DNA from 2 places in the Serratia sp. Nf2 genome. Region 1 is predicted to be linked to the other one. Evidence: predicted binding sites of a transcription regulator. Region 1 holds the regulator's gene; the other holds the start of a gene.

Region 1 (7,419 bases):
TGGCCCTGGATTAAGCCGGGGGATTATCAGTGCGCGGTCACTTGGGAACGCGTGCACACCCGATCATAAATCGCGACCAGCGCCAGCATCAGCAGCGAAGGCGGCAACCATGCCAACCCCTGCTCCGCCAGCGGCAGGTGAGTGGTCCAGGCCGGCAGCAGCTGCTGGAAACTGGAGGCTTTCACCGCGTCAAGGATACCAAACAACAGGCTGACAAGCATCACCGGCGCGATGATGCGCGGCGCACTGTGCCACCAACGCAGGGTGAAGCTCAGCACCACCAGCACGATGCACGGCGGGTAAATCGCAGTCAGCACCGGAATGGAGATCTGGATCAGGTGGCTCAGGCCGAGGTTGGACACCACCATCGAGAACAGGCCCAGGATAAATACCAGCGTCTTGTACGAGAACGGCAGGTATTGCGCGAAGAACTCGGCGCAGGCGCAGGTCAGGCCGACCGCGGTCACCATACAGGCGATGAAGATCAGCGCCGCCAGGAAGAAGCTGCCCAGGCCGCCGAAGGTGTTCTGAACGTAAGCGTGCAGGATCACCGCGCCGTTGGTGGCGTCAGGCACCAGCGCGCCGCTGCCGGAGCCCAGCTTGAACAGGCTCAGGTAAACCAGCGTCAGGCCCACGCCGGCGATCAAACCGGCCAAGATGGTGTAACGGGTCAACAGACCGGCGTCTTTCACGCCGCGCGAGCGCGCCGCATTGACGATAACGATGCCGAATACCAGCGCACCCAGCGTATCCATGGTCAGATAGCCGTTAACGAAGCCGGAGGAGAAAGGCACGCTCTGGTAAGCCGCCGTCGCCGGGATCGGCGCGCCGGCAGGCCACAGCAGCGCGGCGATGCCCAATACGGCCAGCGCCACAATCTTCAGCGGTGCCAGCACGTGGCCGACGGTGTCGAGCAGGCGGCCCGGATACAGGGAGATGCCGATCACCAGCGCGAAGTACACCAGGCTGTAGATGAACAGCGGCATGGCACCGTCGCCGGTCAGCGGGGCGATACCCACTTCAAAGGACACGGTGGCGGTGCGCGGCGTGGCGAACAGCGGGCCGACGGCCAGGTAGCAGACGGTCGCCAGCAGCAGGCCGGCGCCGCGGCCGATCGGTGAGCTGAGGGCGTCGATGCCGCCGCCGACGCGCGCCAGCGCGATGACGGTAATGACCGGCAGACCGACCGCGGTGATCAGAAAGCCCAGCGCCGCGGTCCAGACGTGTTCACCGGACTGCAAGCCGACCATCGGCGGGAAGATGATGTTCCCGGCCCCAACGAATAAGGCAAAGGTCATGAAGCCCAGTGCCAGGATATCTTTTGACGTTAAACGATGACTCATACGATGTCGTGTTGCCTGTTCAAATGAAAAAATATGGTCCGATAGCGTGGTGGCGTGACGCCCCACCCGGTTGCCGGCATGCCCGATCGTTGCAGCACCAAATAAGCACCCTAAACGCAGTCGATCCGGCGTTTATGTCCCTATTCGAAAGTGGCCACTCATGAAGATGGGCAAAATTTTAGGAGTTATAAAAATGGAGGTTTAATCCGACAACGAGGGCTAAGGTAAACGTTTATAGCGCTTCAAGGCAAGACGCACGGCGAAAAGCAGAGCTATCGACCATATAAACTTTAGCCACCAGTCGATCATATTGGCTATCAATAAATATACACTACATGATTTGTATCATTTTTGAACAACAGATTCACAAAACGTGAAGCATATACCACTTTACCGCGCGAAAACGCCAATAAATGCCCGATTTTCGCGTGGCATAAGCTCCGTTCAGCCGTTAAAAAAGGCGAAAATTACGCCACATTTTGTCGCTTATTGCACCGTGGCCGACGCGAGCGGCTGCAAGCCGAGCGCCTGGCGGGTCTTCTGCAGGGCGGCCGGCGGCAGCGGCAGATAGCCGTCGTGATTGACCAGGTTCTGCCCTGCGGCCGACAGCACGCGGTCGAGGAACGCGGCGGTCAGCGGCTCGAGCGGTTGATTGGGGGCTTTGTTGATATAGATATAGAGATAGCGCGACAGCGGGTAGCGATCGTTGCGCACGTTGGCGGCGGTAGGCGCGACATAGTCCTCACCCGACTCTGCCAACGGCAGTAGCCGCACGCCGCTGGCGCGAAAGCCGATGCTGGCATAGCCGATGCCGTTGAGCGAACCGGCCACCGCCTGCACCACCGAGGCCGAACCGGGCAGCTCATTGACGCGCGGCATAAAATCGCCGCCGCACAGCGCGCGCAGTTTGAAATACCCGTAGGTGCCGGAAGCCGAATTGCGGCCGAAGCGCTGCAGCGAGCGCGTCGCCCAGTCGCCGCTGAGCCCCAGCTCGCCCCAACGCGTCAGCGGTTTGCTTTCTCCGCAGCGCCGGGTGGCGGAGAAAATGCGATCGAGCTGCTGCAGATTGAGGCCGCGCAGCGGATTGTCCTGATGCACCAACACCACCAGCGCATCCACCGCCACCGGCACCGCCAGCGGCGCATAGCCGTAACGGTGTTCGAACGCCGAGACCTCGGCCGCCTTCATCGGCCGGCTCATCGGGCCCAACTGCGCGGCGCCCGCCGCCAAGGCGGTCGGCGCGGTCGACGAGCCGGCGGCCTGGATCTGCAGGTTAACGTTGGGGTAATGCCGGCTGAAATCCTGCGCCCACAGCGCCATCAGATTCGCCAGGGTGTCGGAACCGACGCTGGACAGGTTGCCCGCCAGCATGCCGTCGGGCTGCGCCAGCGCGCCGCGTCCGGCCAGCAGCGCCAGGCAAAGCAACAGCCCTCGGGTTATTCGGGTCATACCGGTGTCTCGCGTTAATTTTTCACCGCATTCTCTGATAAAGCGGCGGGAACAATCAACCGGTTGGGTAAGGTAAAGATAAAGCGGGTGCCGATCCCCGGCTCGCTGAGGATCTCCAGCCGCGCGTCGTGATGGCTGAGCGCGTGTTTGACGATCGCCAGCCCCAACCCGCTGCCGCCGGTTTGGCGCGAACGGGCCTTATCGACGCGGTAAAAACGCTCGGTCAGGCGCGGCAGGTGTTCGGCGGCGATGCCCGGCCCGTTGTCGCTGACCTGGAACTGCGCACCATGCGCCGTCTGCTGCCAGCTCACTTCGATGTGGGTGCCCTTCGGCGTGTGATTGACCGCGTTGTACACCAGGTTAGACACCGCGCTGCGCAACTGATCTTCATTGCCGAACACGTTGAGCTGTTCGTTTACCCGGAAGCTGATCTCGTGATTGCCACCGCTCAACGATTGCGCCTCGCGCTGCAACACTCGCAGCATCAGCGGGATATCCACCCGCTCGTTCATGTCGACATTGGGCGCCGCCTCGATGCGCGACAGCGTCAGCAGCTGCTTGACCAGCCCGTCCATTCGACGGGTCTGTTCTTGCATGGTGCCGAGCGCCTTGCTGCGCAGCGAGCCGTCCTGCTCTTCGTCGCCCATCATCTCCAGGTAACCCTGCAACACCGTCAGCGGCGTGCGCAGTTCATGGCTGACGTTGGCGAAGAAGTTGCGCCGCGCGCCCTCCAGCTGGCGCATCTGGGTGACGTCGCGCGCCACCATCAGCAGTTGCCCTTCGGAATAAGGCATCACGCGGAATTCGACGTAGTGTTCGTTGTTCAGCTGCAGCGTCAGCGGGCGCGAGAACTCCTGCTGTTGCAGGTAGTGGCTGAATTCCGGATAACGCAACAGGTTGAGGATGTGCTGGCCGTTGTCTTCCGGCCAGCGAAAGCCGAGCAGATGCTGCGCCAGCCCATTACACCAGAAGATGTTGCCTTCGACGGTGGTCATCACCACCGCATCAGGCAGCGATTCGGCCCCGCTGCGAAAGCGCTTGATCAGCAGCGCCAGCTCGCGCCGGCGGCGGCGATTGCGCTGCTGCATCTGATACAGGCCATAGAACAGCGGCTCCCAGCTCCAGCGGCCGGGCGGCGGCGTCATGCTGCGGTCAATCCACAGCCAATGGGAGAGTTTGAGCTGGTTGTAGAAATTCCACACCAGCGCAGCCAGCGCGGAGGCCAGCAGGAACCAGGGCAGATAACCGAAAATCAGCCCCAGCAGTAAGGCGGGCAGGCAAAAAAGAGCCAGCTCCAGAGCCAGCCTCTTCCACGACAGACGTTCTAACACGGCATATTCTCCAGCGCAGCGCGATCAGTAGCGCGTTGAGAACCGGTAGCCGGTGCCCCGAACGGTTTGAACCATTTTATCATGCCCACTGGTTTCTAACGCCTTGCGGAGCCGACGGATATGCACGTCAACGGTACGGTCTTCCACATAAACGTTAGTGCCCCAGACGTGATTAAGCAACTGCTCACGGCTATAAACCCGCTCCGGGTGGGTCATAAAGAAGTGCAGCAGCTTGAACTCGGTCGGCCCCATGTCCAGCGCCTGATCGTTAGCCATCACGCGGTGGGAGGACGGATCCAGACTCAGCCCTTGCATTTCAATCACTTCTTCCACCGCCATCGGTGAAATGCGGCGCATGACCGCCTTGATGCGCGCCACCAGCTCCTTGGGCGAGAACGGCTTAGTGATGTAATCATCCGCCCCCACTTCCAGGCCGCGCACGCGGTCTTCCTCTTCGCCGCGCGCGGTCAGCATCATGACCGGAATATCGCGGGTCAGCGCTTCGCGCTTCATATGTTTGATAAACTGAATGCCGGAACCGCCGGGCAACATCCAGTCGAGCAACACCAAATCAGGGAACGGCTCAGACAGGCGCGTCACGGCGCTGTCATAATCCTCGGCTTCCAACGGTTGGTAACCATTCTGTTCCAACACAAAGCACACCATCTCACGGATCGGCGCTTCGTCTTCCACCACCAGTATGCGTCTTGCCATCGTCAATCCTGCCAATGTGTTAGCGACTTTGCGGGCGCCATTATGCGTCAGTTTTGTGACACTTTTATGAAAAAAAGCGGCTGTTATAGGCAGTAAGCATAGCGATTATTTCCCGGCGCAAAGAAAAATCATTCCGTGGTCATCGCCATTGCGCCGGGACAGCCGCCGCCGCGGCCTTTATAATCATCGCCATTACCTTTGCATCCGGGAGTGTCATGCGCCTGATCCACACCTCTGACTGGCATCTTGGCCAGTACTTTTTCACCAAAAGCCGTGCCGCCGAACATCAGGCTTTTCTGAACTGGCTGATCGAACAGATCGAGCAGCAGCAGGTGGATGCGCTGATCGTCGCCGGGGATCTGTTCGATACCGGCTCGCCGCCCAGCTACGCCCGCGAGCTGTACAACCGCTTCGTGGTGGAACTGCAGCGCACCGGCTGCCAGCTGGTGGTGTTGGGCGGCAACCACGACTCGGTAGCGACGCTGAACGAATCGCGGGAACTGCTCTCTTGCCTGAACACCACGGTGATCGCGAGTGCGCAGGGCTCCCTTGAGCAGCAGATCGTGGTGCTGAATCGGCGCGACGGCCAGCCGGGCGCGGTGCTGTGCGCCATTCCTTTTCTGCGGCCGCGCGATCTGCTCACCAGCCGCGCCGGCGAATCCGGCGCGCAGAAACAGCAGGCGCTGCAGGAAGCCATCGCCGAACATTACCAAGCGCTGTATCAGGCGGCCTGCGAACGCCGCGATCGGCTGGGCCTGCCGCTGCCGATCGTCGCCACCGGCCACCTGACCACCGTCGGCGTCACCACCTCCGACTCGGTGCGCGACATCTATATCGGCACCCTGGACGCCTTCCCGGCGCAGGCCTTCCCCCCTGCCGATTACATCGCGCTGGGCCACATTCACCGCGCGCAGAACGTCGCCAAGTCGGAACATATTCGCTATAGCGGCTCACCGATTCCGCTCAGCTTCGATGAACTGGGCAAAGCCAAAAGCGTCTTCCTGGTCGATTTCGCCGACGGCGCCCTGCAGCAGGTAGAGGCGTTAACGATCCCGCAGTTCCAGCCCATGCAACTGATCAAAGGCGATCTGGCCGAGATCGAACGGCAGCTGCAGCAATTTGCCGACTATGCCGGCGAGCTGCTGGTTTGGCTGGATATCGAAGTGGCGACGCAGGACTACCTCAGCGATATCCAGCGCCGCATCCAGCTGATGGCGGATGAGCTGCCGGTGGAAGTGGTGCTGCTGCGGCGCAGCAAAGAGCAACGCCGCCAGGCGATCGCGCAGCAGGACAAGGAAACGCTGAACGAGCTGAGCGTCAACGAGGTGTTCGAACGGCGCCTGGCGCAAGAGGCCGACATGCCCGAAGCGCGCCAACGGCGGATGCATCAACTGTTCCGCCAGGTAGTCGATGCGGTGCAGCACAATCTTGAGGAGCCCCACCCATGAAGATCCTCAGCCTGCGGTTAAAAAACCTCAACTCGCTGCAGGGCGAGTGGAAAATTGACTTCACCGCCGAGCCGTTCGCCAGCAACGGCCTGTTCGCCATTACCGGCCCGACCGGCGCGGGCAAAACCACCCTGCTGGACGCCATCTGCCTGGCGCTGTACCACCAGACGCCGCGTCTCAACGTCACGCCGAGCCAGAATGAACTGATGACCCGCCACACCGCCGAATCGCTGGCGGAGGTCGAATTTGAGGTTAAGGGCATCGGCTATCGCGCCTTCTGGAGCCAGCGTCGCGCCAAAAACGCGCCGGACGGCAATCTGCAGGCGCCGAAGGTCGAACTGGCGCGCCGCGAGGACGGTAAGATCCTGGCGGATAAGGTGCGCGATAAGCTGGAGATCACCGCCGCCATCACCGGGCTGGACTTCGGCCGCTTCACCAAATCGATGATGCTGTCTCAGGGGCAGTTCGCCGCGTTCCTCAACGCCGACGCCAACGATCGCGCCGAGCTGTTGGAAGAACTGACCGGCACCGAAATCTACGGGCGGCTGTCCGAACAGGTGTTCGAATCCCACAAGCAGGCCAAAACTGACCTGGATGCGTTGCACCAGCGCGCCAGCGGCATCGAGCTGCTGAACGATGAACAGCGCTACTCCCTGACTGAACGGCTAGCGGCGCTGAGCGCGCAGGAAAGCGCTCTCGGCAAGCAAACTCAGCAACAGCAACAGGCGCTGAGCTGGCTGCAGCAATGGCAGCGCCTCCAGCAACAGCAAAACGAGGGGCAACGGCGGCTGGAAACCGCCCAGCGCGAGCAGGCCGAGGCCGCCCCGCAGCTGCAGCGGCTGGCGCTCAGCGAACCGGCCGAGAAATTGCGGCCGCTGCGCAGCGAACGCGATCGCTGCCGCGCCGAGCTGCAGACGATACAACAGCAGGCTGCCCAGCTGACGCAGCAACAGGAGCAGCACTCGGCGCAGCTGGCGCCGCTGCAGCAGGCGGTGGAAAAGGCCCGTCTGGCGCAGCAAGCCCATGCCGAGCATATGCGTCAGCAGCAACAGCTGATCGATGACCAGGTCGCTCCGCTCGACCATCAGATCGCCCAACTGCAGTCGATGCAGGCCGAGCGGCGACAGGCCGGCG
Region 2 (7,419 bases), on a different contig from region 1:
GCCTGATCGGCGCTGAGGCCGCTGCGAGGTGGGGCATAGCTCATACTTTCTCCTTGGATGTCCCGGCTCTGTGGCGGGGGTGCGGCGTTTTACCGTCACAGGTTAGCCGAAGAAGGGCGTAAAAGCTTGGTCGAAATGACGGGCGCGGCAAAGAAAATACCGCGCCCGTGAAGGCGTGGGGATCAGGAGGCGGGGCTTGCCGCCTCGACCTTCAGCGACACCAGGCCGATGCCCAGCTTCTTCGGCGTGAAGCCGCCGCTGGCGCTCTCTTTCGGCTCGGTCGGCGCCGGCGGGGTAATGCTGATCTTCTGCGCGCCGCGCGGGTTGTCGAAGCGCAGGGTGACGGTGCTGTCCTGTTCGCCGAGCGACACGAAACGCTCTTCGTCGCCGACGCGCACCGAAATCGGTTCGCCGACGTTATTGCCGTAGGCGCGGGCGCGCAGCACCAGATCGAAGGTCTTCGGCAGCGGATCGACGTAATCGATGTCGACCGCCGGCGCCAGGTTGGCGTCGGACCAGCGGCCCCACTCCTCGACGCCGGAAACGCCGGTGATGGCTTTCACTTGCTCCGGCAGGCCGGGCAGCATGAACTCGATGCTGTCCGCCCGGTACTTCATCGCCGCGTCGTCCACCTGCAGGCGAGCGACGGCGTTTTGGTAATCGGCGACGCTGTCCGCCGCCGGGGCGGTAAAGCTCACCTTGCCGCGGAAGCGTTCGCCGCTGGCCTGCACGATCTGCGGCGGCGAGGCCAGGGTGCCGGAGGCCACGCAGATGTCGGTGCTCAACGCCAGTTTCGGCGCCCAGACCCGGCCGATCTCGTAGCATTTATCGACCCAGACGAATTTCTCCCCCGCGCCCAGCCCGGCCAGCTGCTTGCGCAGCGGGGTGGAAAGGTAGACGTTGAACATCGGTTCGATGCGGTTATCGCCCACCCGCAGAATGAACGGCACCTTGTAGGTGACGCCGGAGAAGCTGAAGCTGCGCTGGCGCGTATCCACGCTGTAGTCGCTAATGCGGTTCGGCAGGCCCCACTGGTTGATCACCGCCGGTTTCCAGCCGTTGATCTTCTCTTCGATGTTCAGGAACACCGTAGACAGCGACGGCGCCGACAGGCTGCTGCGGCCGAGGCCGATGTAGTTGTCGCCGCCCATCACGTCCAGCACCGTGGCGCCGTTGTCCAGCGTGCTGCGCTTCTCGTTGCGCTGTTCCGCCAGCGGCCGGGTGCCGTCGATGATGAAGAACAGGTTGCGGCGCTTATGTTTGGTCAGGATATCGTAGGCGGTGTTGTTCATCGCCAGATGATCGGAGGACACCACGATCACGGTATTGCTGAAATAGGGCGAGCGTTTGATCTTGTCGATCAGCGCGGCGATGTGTTGCTGGCTGCAGGCCACCGCGCTCAGCGAGCGGTTTTCTTTATTCTGCCAAGCGTAACTCTTCTTGCTGCAGCCGGCGGAGATAAAGCCGTCCGGGTGATGGGTATCGACGGTCAAGGTGAACAGCGAGAACGGTTGGCGCTGTTTGGACAGCTCGACGAACTTGCCGTACACCACGTCCAGCACGCTGTCGTCGTACCAGCCCCAGTCGTTTTTGTAGCTTGGATCGGCGACCTGTTCGCGCAGCTCTTTGAAGCCGTAAACGTGGTCGAAACCGTGAGATTTCAGGAAGGTGTCTTTACCGGCGAACGCCAGCTCGGCGCCCTGATAGAAATAGTTGCTGTAGCCGGCGGCCTTCAGCACGTCGCCCAGGCAGACGTTCTCCGGGTAGAAGGTGGAGACCGCGCTGGAGGCGTTGCCGTCGAAGGGCGCGAACAGCGGAATGCCGCACTGCGAGGCGACCATGCCGGCGATGGTGTAACCGGTGCCCGGCAGCTGCTGGGTGTTGCTGAAATCGATGCTGTCCGTGCGCAGGGCGTTCAGCTCGTCGGCCAGGCCGGGAAACAGCTCGGTATCGAAGTAGGTGCGCTCCAGGCTCTCGGCATAGATGTACACCAGGTTCGGGCGCTTGCCCTGTACGGTCTTTTTCGGCGCCTTGTAGTAGGTGGTGAAATCGGCGGTATCGCCGACGATCTGGCTCTTGACCAGCAGCGAGATGTCCTGAAACGCCGGGGTGGTGCCGACCGAGAACAGCGCCAGCAGCACGGCGACGACGCTGTAGGCCACGCTGCTGCCTTTGGCCTTGCGGCGCAGCAGGCTGCGGGCCAGCACCGCGAAGATAAGCCCCAACGCCGCCAGCAGGCCGATAAACGGCAGCACGTATTTGCTGATGCCCGCGCCTTTAAGGCTGCTGGTGACGGTGTAAATCACCGCGTCGGTGATGCCGTCGCCGGTGAAGTAGTTGCTGGCGATCAGGATGACGTTCAGCACCAGATAGCTGCCGAGCAGCGTCAGCAGAATGGCGAACCACCAGCGGTTGGCGGCGGCCCGGGTGCGATAAATCAAAATCGACGCCAAAAAGAGAACAAACGAAACGACTGCTAAAACCATCCGCCAAACCTTGTCTGATTGAAATAAAACCGTTGCTGCCCTGGTTTGCGCCGCCGAGCGTGCCGCAGCGCGAAAAGTGAAGGGTATAGCCTATTGCCGGCGGCGGAACAACGCGCGATCTCCCGCTACGGCCGACGAGCGGCGGCTATTGTACATTTTTATGACAATAGTGTGACGTTAATCACGCCGACGGCGGCCTCGGCGGCGAAAGCTTGCTGGTCGGAGGTTTCGCTCTACGCTTAATGAGCGCCACGACGGTGCGCCCATCAGCCATTCAGGAGGAAGTATGCAGACGATTCCCGCCGCGGTACTCGACGATCTGGCCCCGCAAGGCGTGTTGCGCGCGGCGATCAACTACGGCAATCCGGTGCTGGCGCAGGCCGGGGCCGGTGGCAAACCGCAAGGCGCTTCGGTGGAGCTGGCCGCCGCGCTGGCCCAGGAGCTGGGTGTGGCGCTCGAACTGGTCACCTATGACGCGGCGGGCAAGGTGTTCGCCGACCTGGACAGCGGCGCCTGGAACCTGGCGTTTATGGCCATCGAGCCGGTGCGCGCGGCGCAGATCGCCTTCAGCGAGCCCTACGTGATCATCGAGGGAACCTATCTGGTGGCGAACGACGCGCCTTACTTTGAGGTGGCGCAGCTCGACAGGCCGGAGGTGCGCATCGCGGTCGGCCAGGGGGCGGCGTACGATCTGTTTTTATCGCGCACGCTGCAGCAGGCGCAGCTGGTGCGGGCGGCAACCTCCGCCGAGGCGATCACGCTGTTTTTCGAACGGGGGCTGGAGGCGGCGGCCGGCGTGCGTCAACCGCTGCTGGCCGCCGCGGCCGCCCATCCCGGCTACCGGGTGCTGGACGGGCATTTCACCGCTATCCGCCAGGCGATGGCGGTGCCGCGGCAAAAAACGCAGGGCGCCGCCTACGTGAACGATTTTATCGAGCGCTGCAAAGCCAACGGGCTGGTGAAGGCGGCCTTGCAGCGCAGCGGCCAGGGCGAGGTGACGGTGGCGCCGCCGGCCGCCTCGGCGTGATCAGTCCAGCTCCACCGCGTACTGTTCCACCGGGGTGATTTTCTTGATCAGCTTGTTGTCGAACAAGAACTGTTCGTAAGCCTGGTAGCGGGCCCGATCCAGCTTGGCCGGATCGCGTGCGAACAGCGGCAGGCTGGCTTGCCACGCCTGTTTGTTCAGCTCGGTATTCAGCTCCGGGTGCGCCTTGGCGAACGCCAGCCAGGTGTCCTGCGGGTGCGCATGCAGGTAGTCGCTGCCTTGCTTCAACGCGGCGAGGAACTTGCGGATTTTCGGTTCGTTCACCGCATCGCGGTGGGCGACGATGATCAGCTCGTCGTAGGCCGGCACGCCGTAATCTTCGACGTTGAACACCACCGGCGTCTTGCCCTGCAGCTTCAGTTCCAGCGCTTCGATGTTGCGGTAGCCGCCGATCACCGCATCGACCTGGCCCGCCAGCAGGGCGCTGGTCAGCTGGAAGTTGACGTTGATGAGCTTGATGTCCTGCGGCTTGAGGTGCTCGTGTTCGACCATGGTGGCCAGCGTCGCCTGTTCGATGCCGCTGACCGAGTAACCCACCGTTTTGCCTTTGAGAGCCGCCGGCGACGTGATGTTTTTATCCAGCGCGATCACCGTATTCAGCGGCGTGTTGATCAGCGTGCCGACGCGCATCAGCGGCAGGCCCTGATCGGCGAAGAAATGCAGCTGCGGTTGGTAGGTGATGGCGAGGTCGGCCTGTTTGGCGGCCACCAGCCGCGGCGGCAGCGCCGGATCGGACGGCGGCACGATCTTGACGTCCAGCCCTGCGGCCTTGAAGGCGCCGATCTGCTCGGCCACCACAATCGGCGCGTGATCGGGGTTGATGTACCAGTCGAGCACCAGCGTCAGCTTTTCGGCCGCGCCGGCCTGGCCGGTGATGGCGGCGCCCAGCAGCAGCCCGCACACGGTTTGTTTGATCATGGTCGTTCCTTTATCCCTGGTTATGGTTGCAATCATCAGTCGTTTTCCGGCGCCCAGGCGATCAGGCGTCGCAGCAGCGCATCCACCGCAGCCCACAGCAGCACGGTCATCAGCACCAAAATAAACAGCGCGGCGAAGCAGACGTCGGTCTGCATGCGCGCGTTGGCGTTCAGCATCACGTAGCCCAGCCCTTCGGCCGAGCCGACCCATTCGCCGATGATGGCGCCGATCGGCGCGACGGCGGCGGCCATGCGCAGGCCGGAGCCGAAGGCCGGCAGCGCCGCCATCAGCCGCACGTGCCGCAGCTGCGCCCAGCGCGAAGCGCGCATCGTGCGCGCCAGATCGAGATAGTCGTTGTTGACCCGGCGCAGCCCGTCGAAAAAGGCCGACACCACCGGGAAGAAGATCACCAGCACCGCCATCGCCACCTTGGCGCTCATGCCGAAGCCGAACCACAGCACCAGCAGCGGCGCTAGGGCGAACACCGGTATCGCCTGGCTGGTGAGCACCAGCGGCATCAGCCAACGCTGCAGGCGCGGCGAGAAGATCATGCACAGCGCCAGCGCCGCGCCGAGCAGCACGCCCAGCGCCAGCCCGCTGACGATCTCCGAAGCGGTGACCAGCGTGTGCCAGGCGAGGTAGCCGCGCCCGTCCCACAGCGCCTGCGCCACCGCGCTCGGCGTGGGCAGCAGAAAGGCCGGAATGCCGCTTTGCGCCGCCAGCCACCACAGCAGCAGCAGGCCGACGAACACCGTCAGCCCGCGCCGTAGGCGGGTGAAGCCGCGCTCTTTGGCAATATTCATTGCGCGGCCCTCACCAGCTGTTGCAGCAGCTCGGCCTGGCTTCTCAGCAGGTCGGCGTCATCCGGCGCGCGCGGCGGTTGCCCGCTGATGCGGTGGGTGTCGTCGAGGCCCAGCGGCCAGGGCGACAGCACCAGCAGCCGGTGGCTCAGGCGGCAGGCCTCCATCGGATCGTGGGTGATCAGCAGCACGGTGTTTTGCGCCAGCAGTTCGGCGGCCAGGCTCTGGATCTCGGCGCGGGTAATGGCGTCCAGTGCGGAAAAGGGTTCGTCCATCAGCACGATCGGCTGGCGTTCGTAGAGCGTGCGGGCGATGGCGGCGCGCTGGCGCATGCCGCCGGACAGTGCGGCAGGCAGGCTGCGGCCATGAGAGGCCAGGCCCACGCGCTCCAGCAGGTGCGCCGCCCACGCCCGGTCCGGCGTTTCGCCGCGCAGCCGCGAGCCGAGGGCGACGTTCTCCTCGACGGTCAGCCACGGGTAGAGCAGGTCTTTTTGCCCCATGTAGGCGATGCGCCCGGTGACCGGCAGGCCGTCGCTGCCGGTCACCGTGCCCGAGGTAGCCCGTTCCAGGCCGGCGATGATCTTCAGCAGGCTGGTTTTGCCGGCGCCGCTGGCGCCGAGCAGGGCGACGAAGCTGCCACCGACGATGTCGAAGCTCAGCCGGTCGAAGACGATTTGCTGACCGAAACGCAGGCTGAGATCCCGCACCTGGATGCCGGGCGGGCGAAGCGGGGAGGTCATGAGGCGTTCAGCCCCATCTGCCAAAATGCCGATTCCAACTGGGTGGCGGTGGTGAAAATCTGCGCCAGCTCGGTGAGGCGGCCTTGTGCGCCGCGCTGGTGGCCGACGGTCTCGAGCAGCTCGATGGCGGCACGCACGCCGGCCAGATAGCCCTCGTCGCCGTAGTTGCGGATCCAGGAGGCGTAAGGATTGCCCTCCATTTGGGTGGCGGGATCGTGCAGCAGCCGCAGGCCGATTTCGGCATAGCCGGCCACGCAGGGCAGCAAGCCGGCCAGCAGATCGAGGGCGTCGCCGGCATGGCCGATATCCAGTACGTAGCGGGTGTAGTTCATGGTCTCCGCCGCTTCCGGCTGGGCGGCGATCTGCGCTTCGCTCAGTCCCCATTCGGCGCAGTAGGCGACGTGCAGCGGCAGTTCGGCGACGATGCCGTTGAGCGACGCGGTGGCGGCGCGCATCTCCGGCAGGGTGCGCAGCTTGCTGACCAGCAGCGCGTAGGCGCGGGCGAAGTGCAGCAGGAACAGGTAGTCCTGGGTCAGGTAGCGGCGAAAAGCGCGTTCGGGCAAGGTGCCGGCGGCCAGCTGCTGCAGAAACGGGTGATCGACGTAATCTTGCCAGTGGCTGCCGGCTTGTTGGCGCAGCCGGCCGTAAAGACCGCTTTCGAACAGGGTAGTGATGGACATGGGACCTCCTTGAGTCAGTGGAGATCCGGGCACGCTGGGGTATGAACAGGCAACGGGTGAGAGCGTTGTTGCCTAACCGTCCCTTCGCTGGCATGACCCAGATCAGGTTCAAAGGGTTCGGCTTGCGCCATCTCAGCCCGTAACAGGACACCCCTCGGAGCTGCTTGTTATACGACATTTGTTTTTTGATTACAATCGCCGGGCGGCGCGGCGGCAATCGGTTCGTTTAGTGCGATCGGGGGCGATTTTGCTGGCGCAGAGCGCGCGATTTTTGTCACTGTAGGCCGATGATTTTGCCTTTGAGGACGATTCCCGATGAAAAAGATTGGTTTTCTCTCGTTTGGCCACTGGTCGCCTTCCGCCCAGTCCGGCACCCGTTCCGCAGCGGATGCGCTGCTGCAGTCCATCGATCTGGCGGTCGCCGCCGAAGATCTGGGGGCGGACGGCGCCTATTTTCGCGTACACCACTTTGCACGCCAGCTGGGGTCGCCGTTCCCGCTGCTGGCCGCCATCGGCGCCAAAACCCAACGCATCGAGATCGGCACCGGCGTGATCGACATGCGTTATGAAAACCCGCTGTACATGGTGGAAGACGCCGGCGCGGCGGATCTGATCGCCGGCGGGCGGCTGCAGCTCGGCATCAGCCGTGGCTCGCCGGAGCAGGTGATCGACGGCTGGCGCTATTTCGGCTATGCCCCGGCCGACGGCGAGACCGACGCGGACATGGCCCGCCGCCATACCGAAGTGTTC

What was found. Region 1 encodes PhoB, which activates phosphate uptake and scavenging genes when phosphate is short. Its sites were predicted from a motif close to CTGTCATAAAACTGNCNNAT; they were not measured.
Positions count from the first base shown of each region.
Region 2: a site for PhoB is predicted at 2,634-2,653, ahead of opgB (phosphatidylglycerol--membrane-oligosaccharide glycerophosphotransferase). Genes of this name have one in related genera too.

Region 1 covers NZ_PYTW01000005.1:69,141-76,559, reverse strand. Annotated here, with positions in the region: gene brnQ (branched-chain amino acid transport system II carrier protein) at 27-1,343, opposite strand; gene C9411_RS12635 (PstS family phosphate ABC transporter substrate-binding protein) at 1,830-2,792, opposite strand; gene phoR (phosphate regulon sensor histidine kinase PhoR) at 2,807-4,123, opposite strand; gene phoB (phosphate response regulator transcription factor PhoB) at 4,148-4,837, opposite strand; gene sbcD (exonuclease subunit SbcD) at 5,053-6,285, shown strand; gene sbcC (exonuclease subunit SbcC) at 6,282-7,419, shown strand, end outside.
Region 2 covers NZ_PYTW01000001.1:839,284-846,702, reverse strand. Annotated here, with positions in the region: gene C9411_RS04025 (AMP nucleosidase) at 1-44, opposite strand, end outside; gene opgB (phosphatidylglycerol--membrane-oligosaccharide glycerophosphotransferase) at 183-2,486, opposite strand; gene C9411_RS04015 (transporter substrate-binding domain-containing protein) at 2,773-3,513, shown strand; gene C9411_RS04010 (ABC transporter substrate-binding protein) at 3,514-4,449, opposite strand; gene C9411_RS04005 (ABC transporter permease) at 4,485-5,252, opposite strand; gene C9411_RS04000 (ABC transporter ATP-binding protein) at 5,249-5,989, opposite strand; gene tenA (thiaminase II) at 5,986-6,669, opposite strand; TPP riboswitch at 6,732-6,834, opposite strand; gene C9411_RS03990 (LLM class flavin-dependent oxidoreductase) at 6,985-7,419, shown strand, end outside.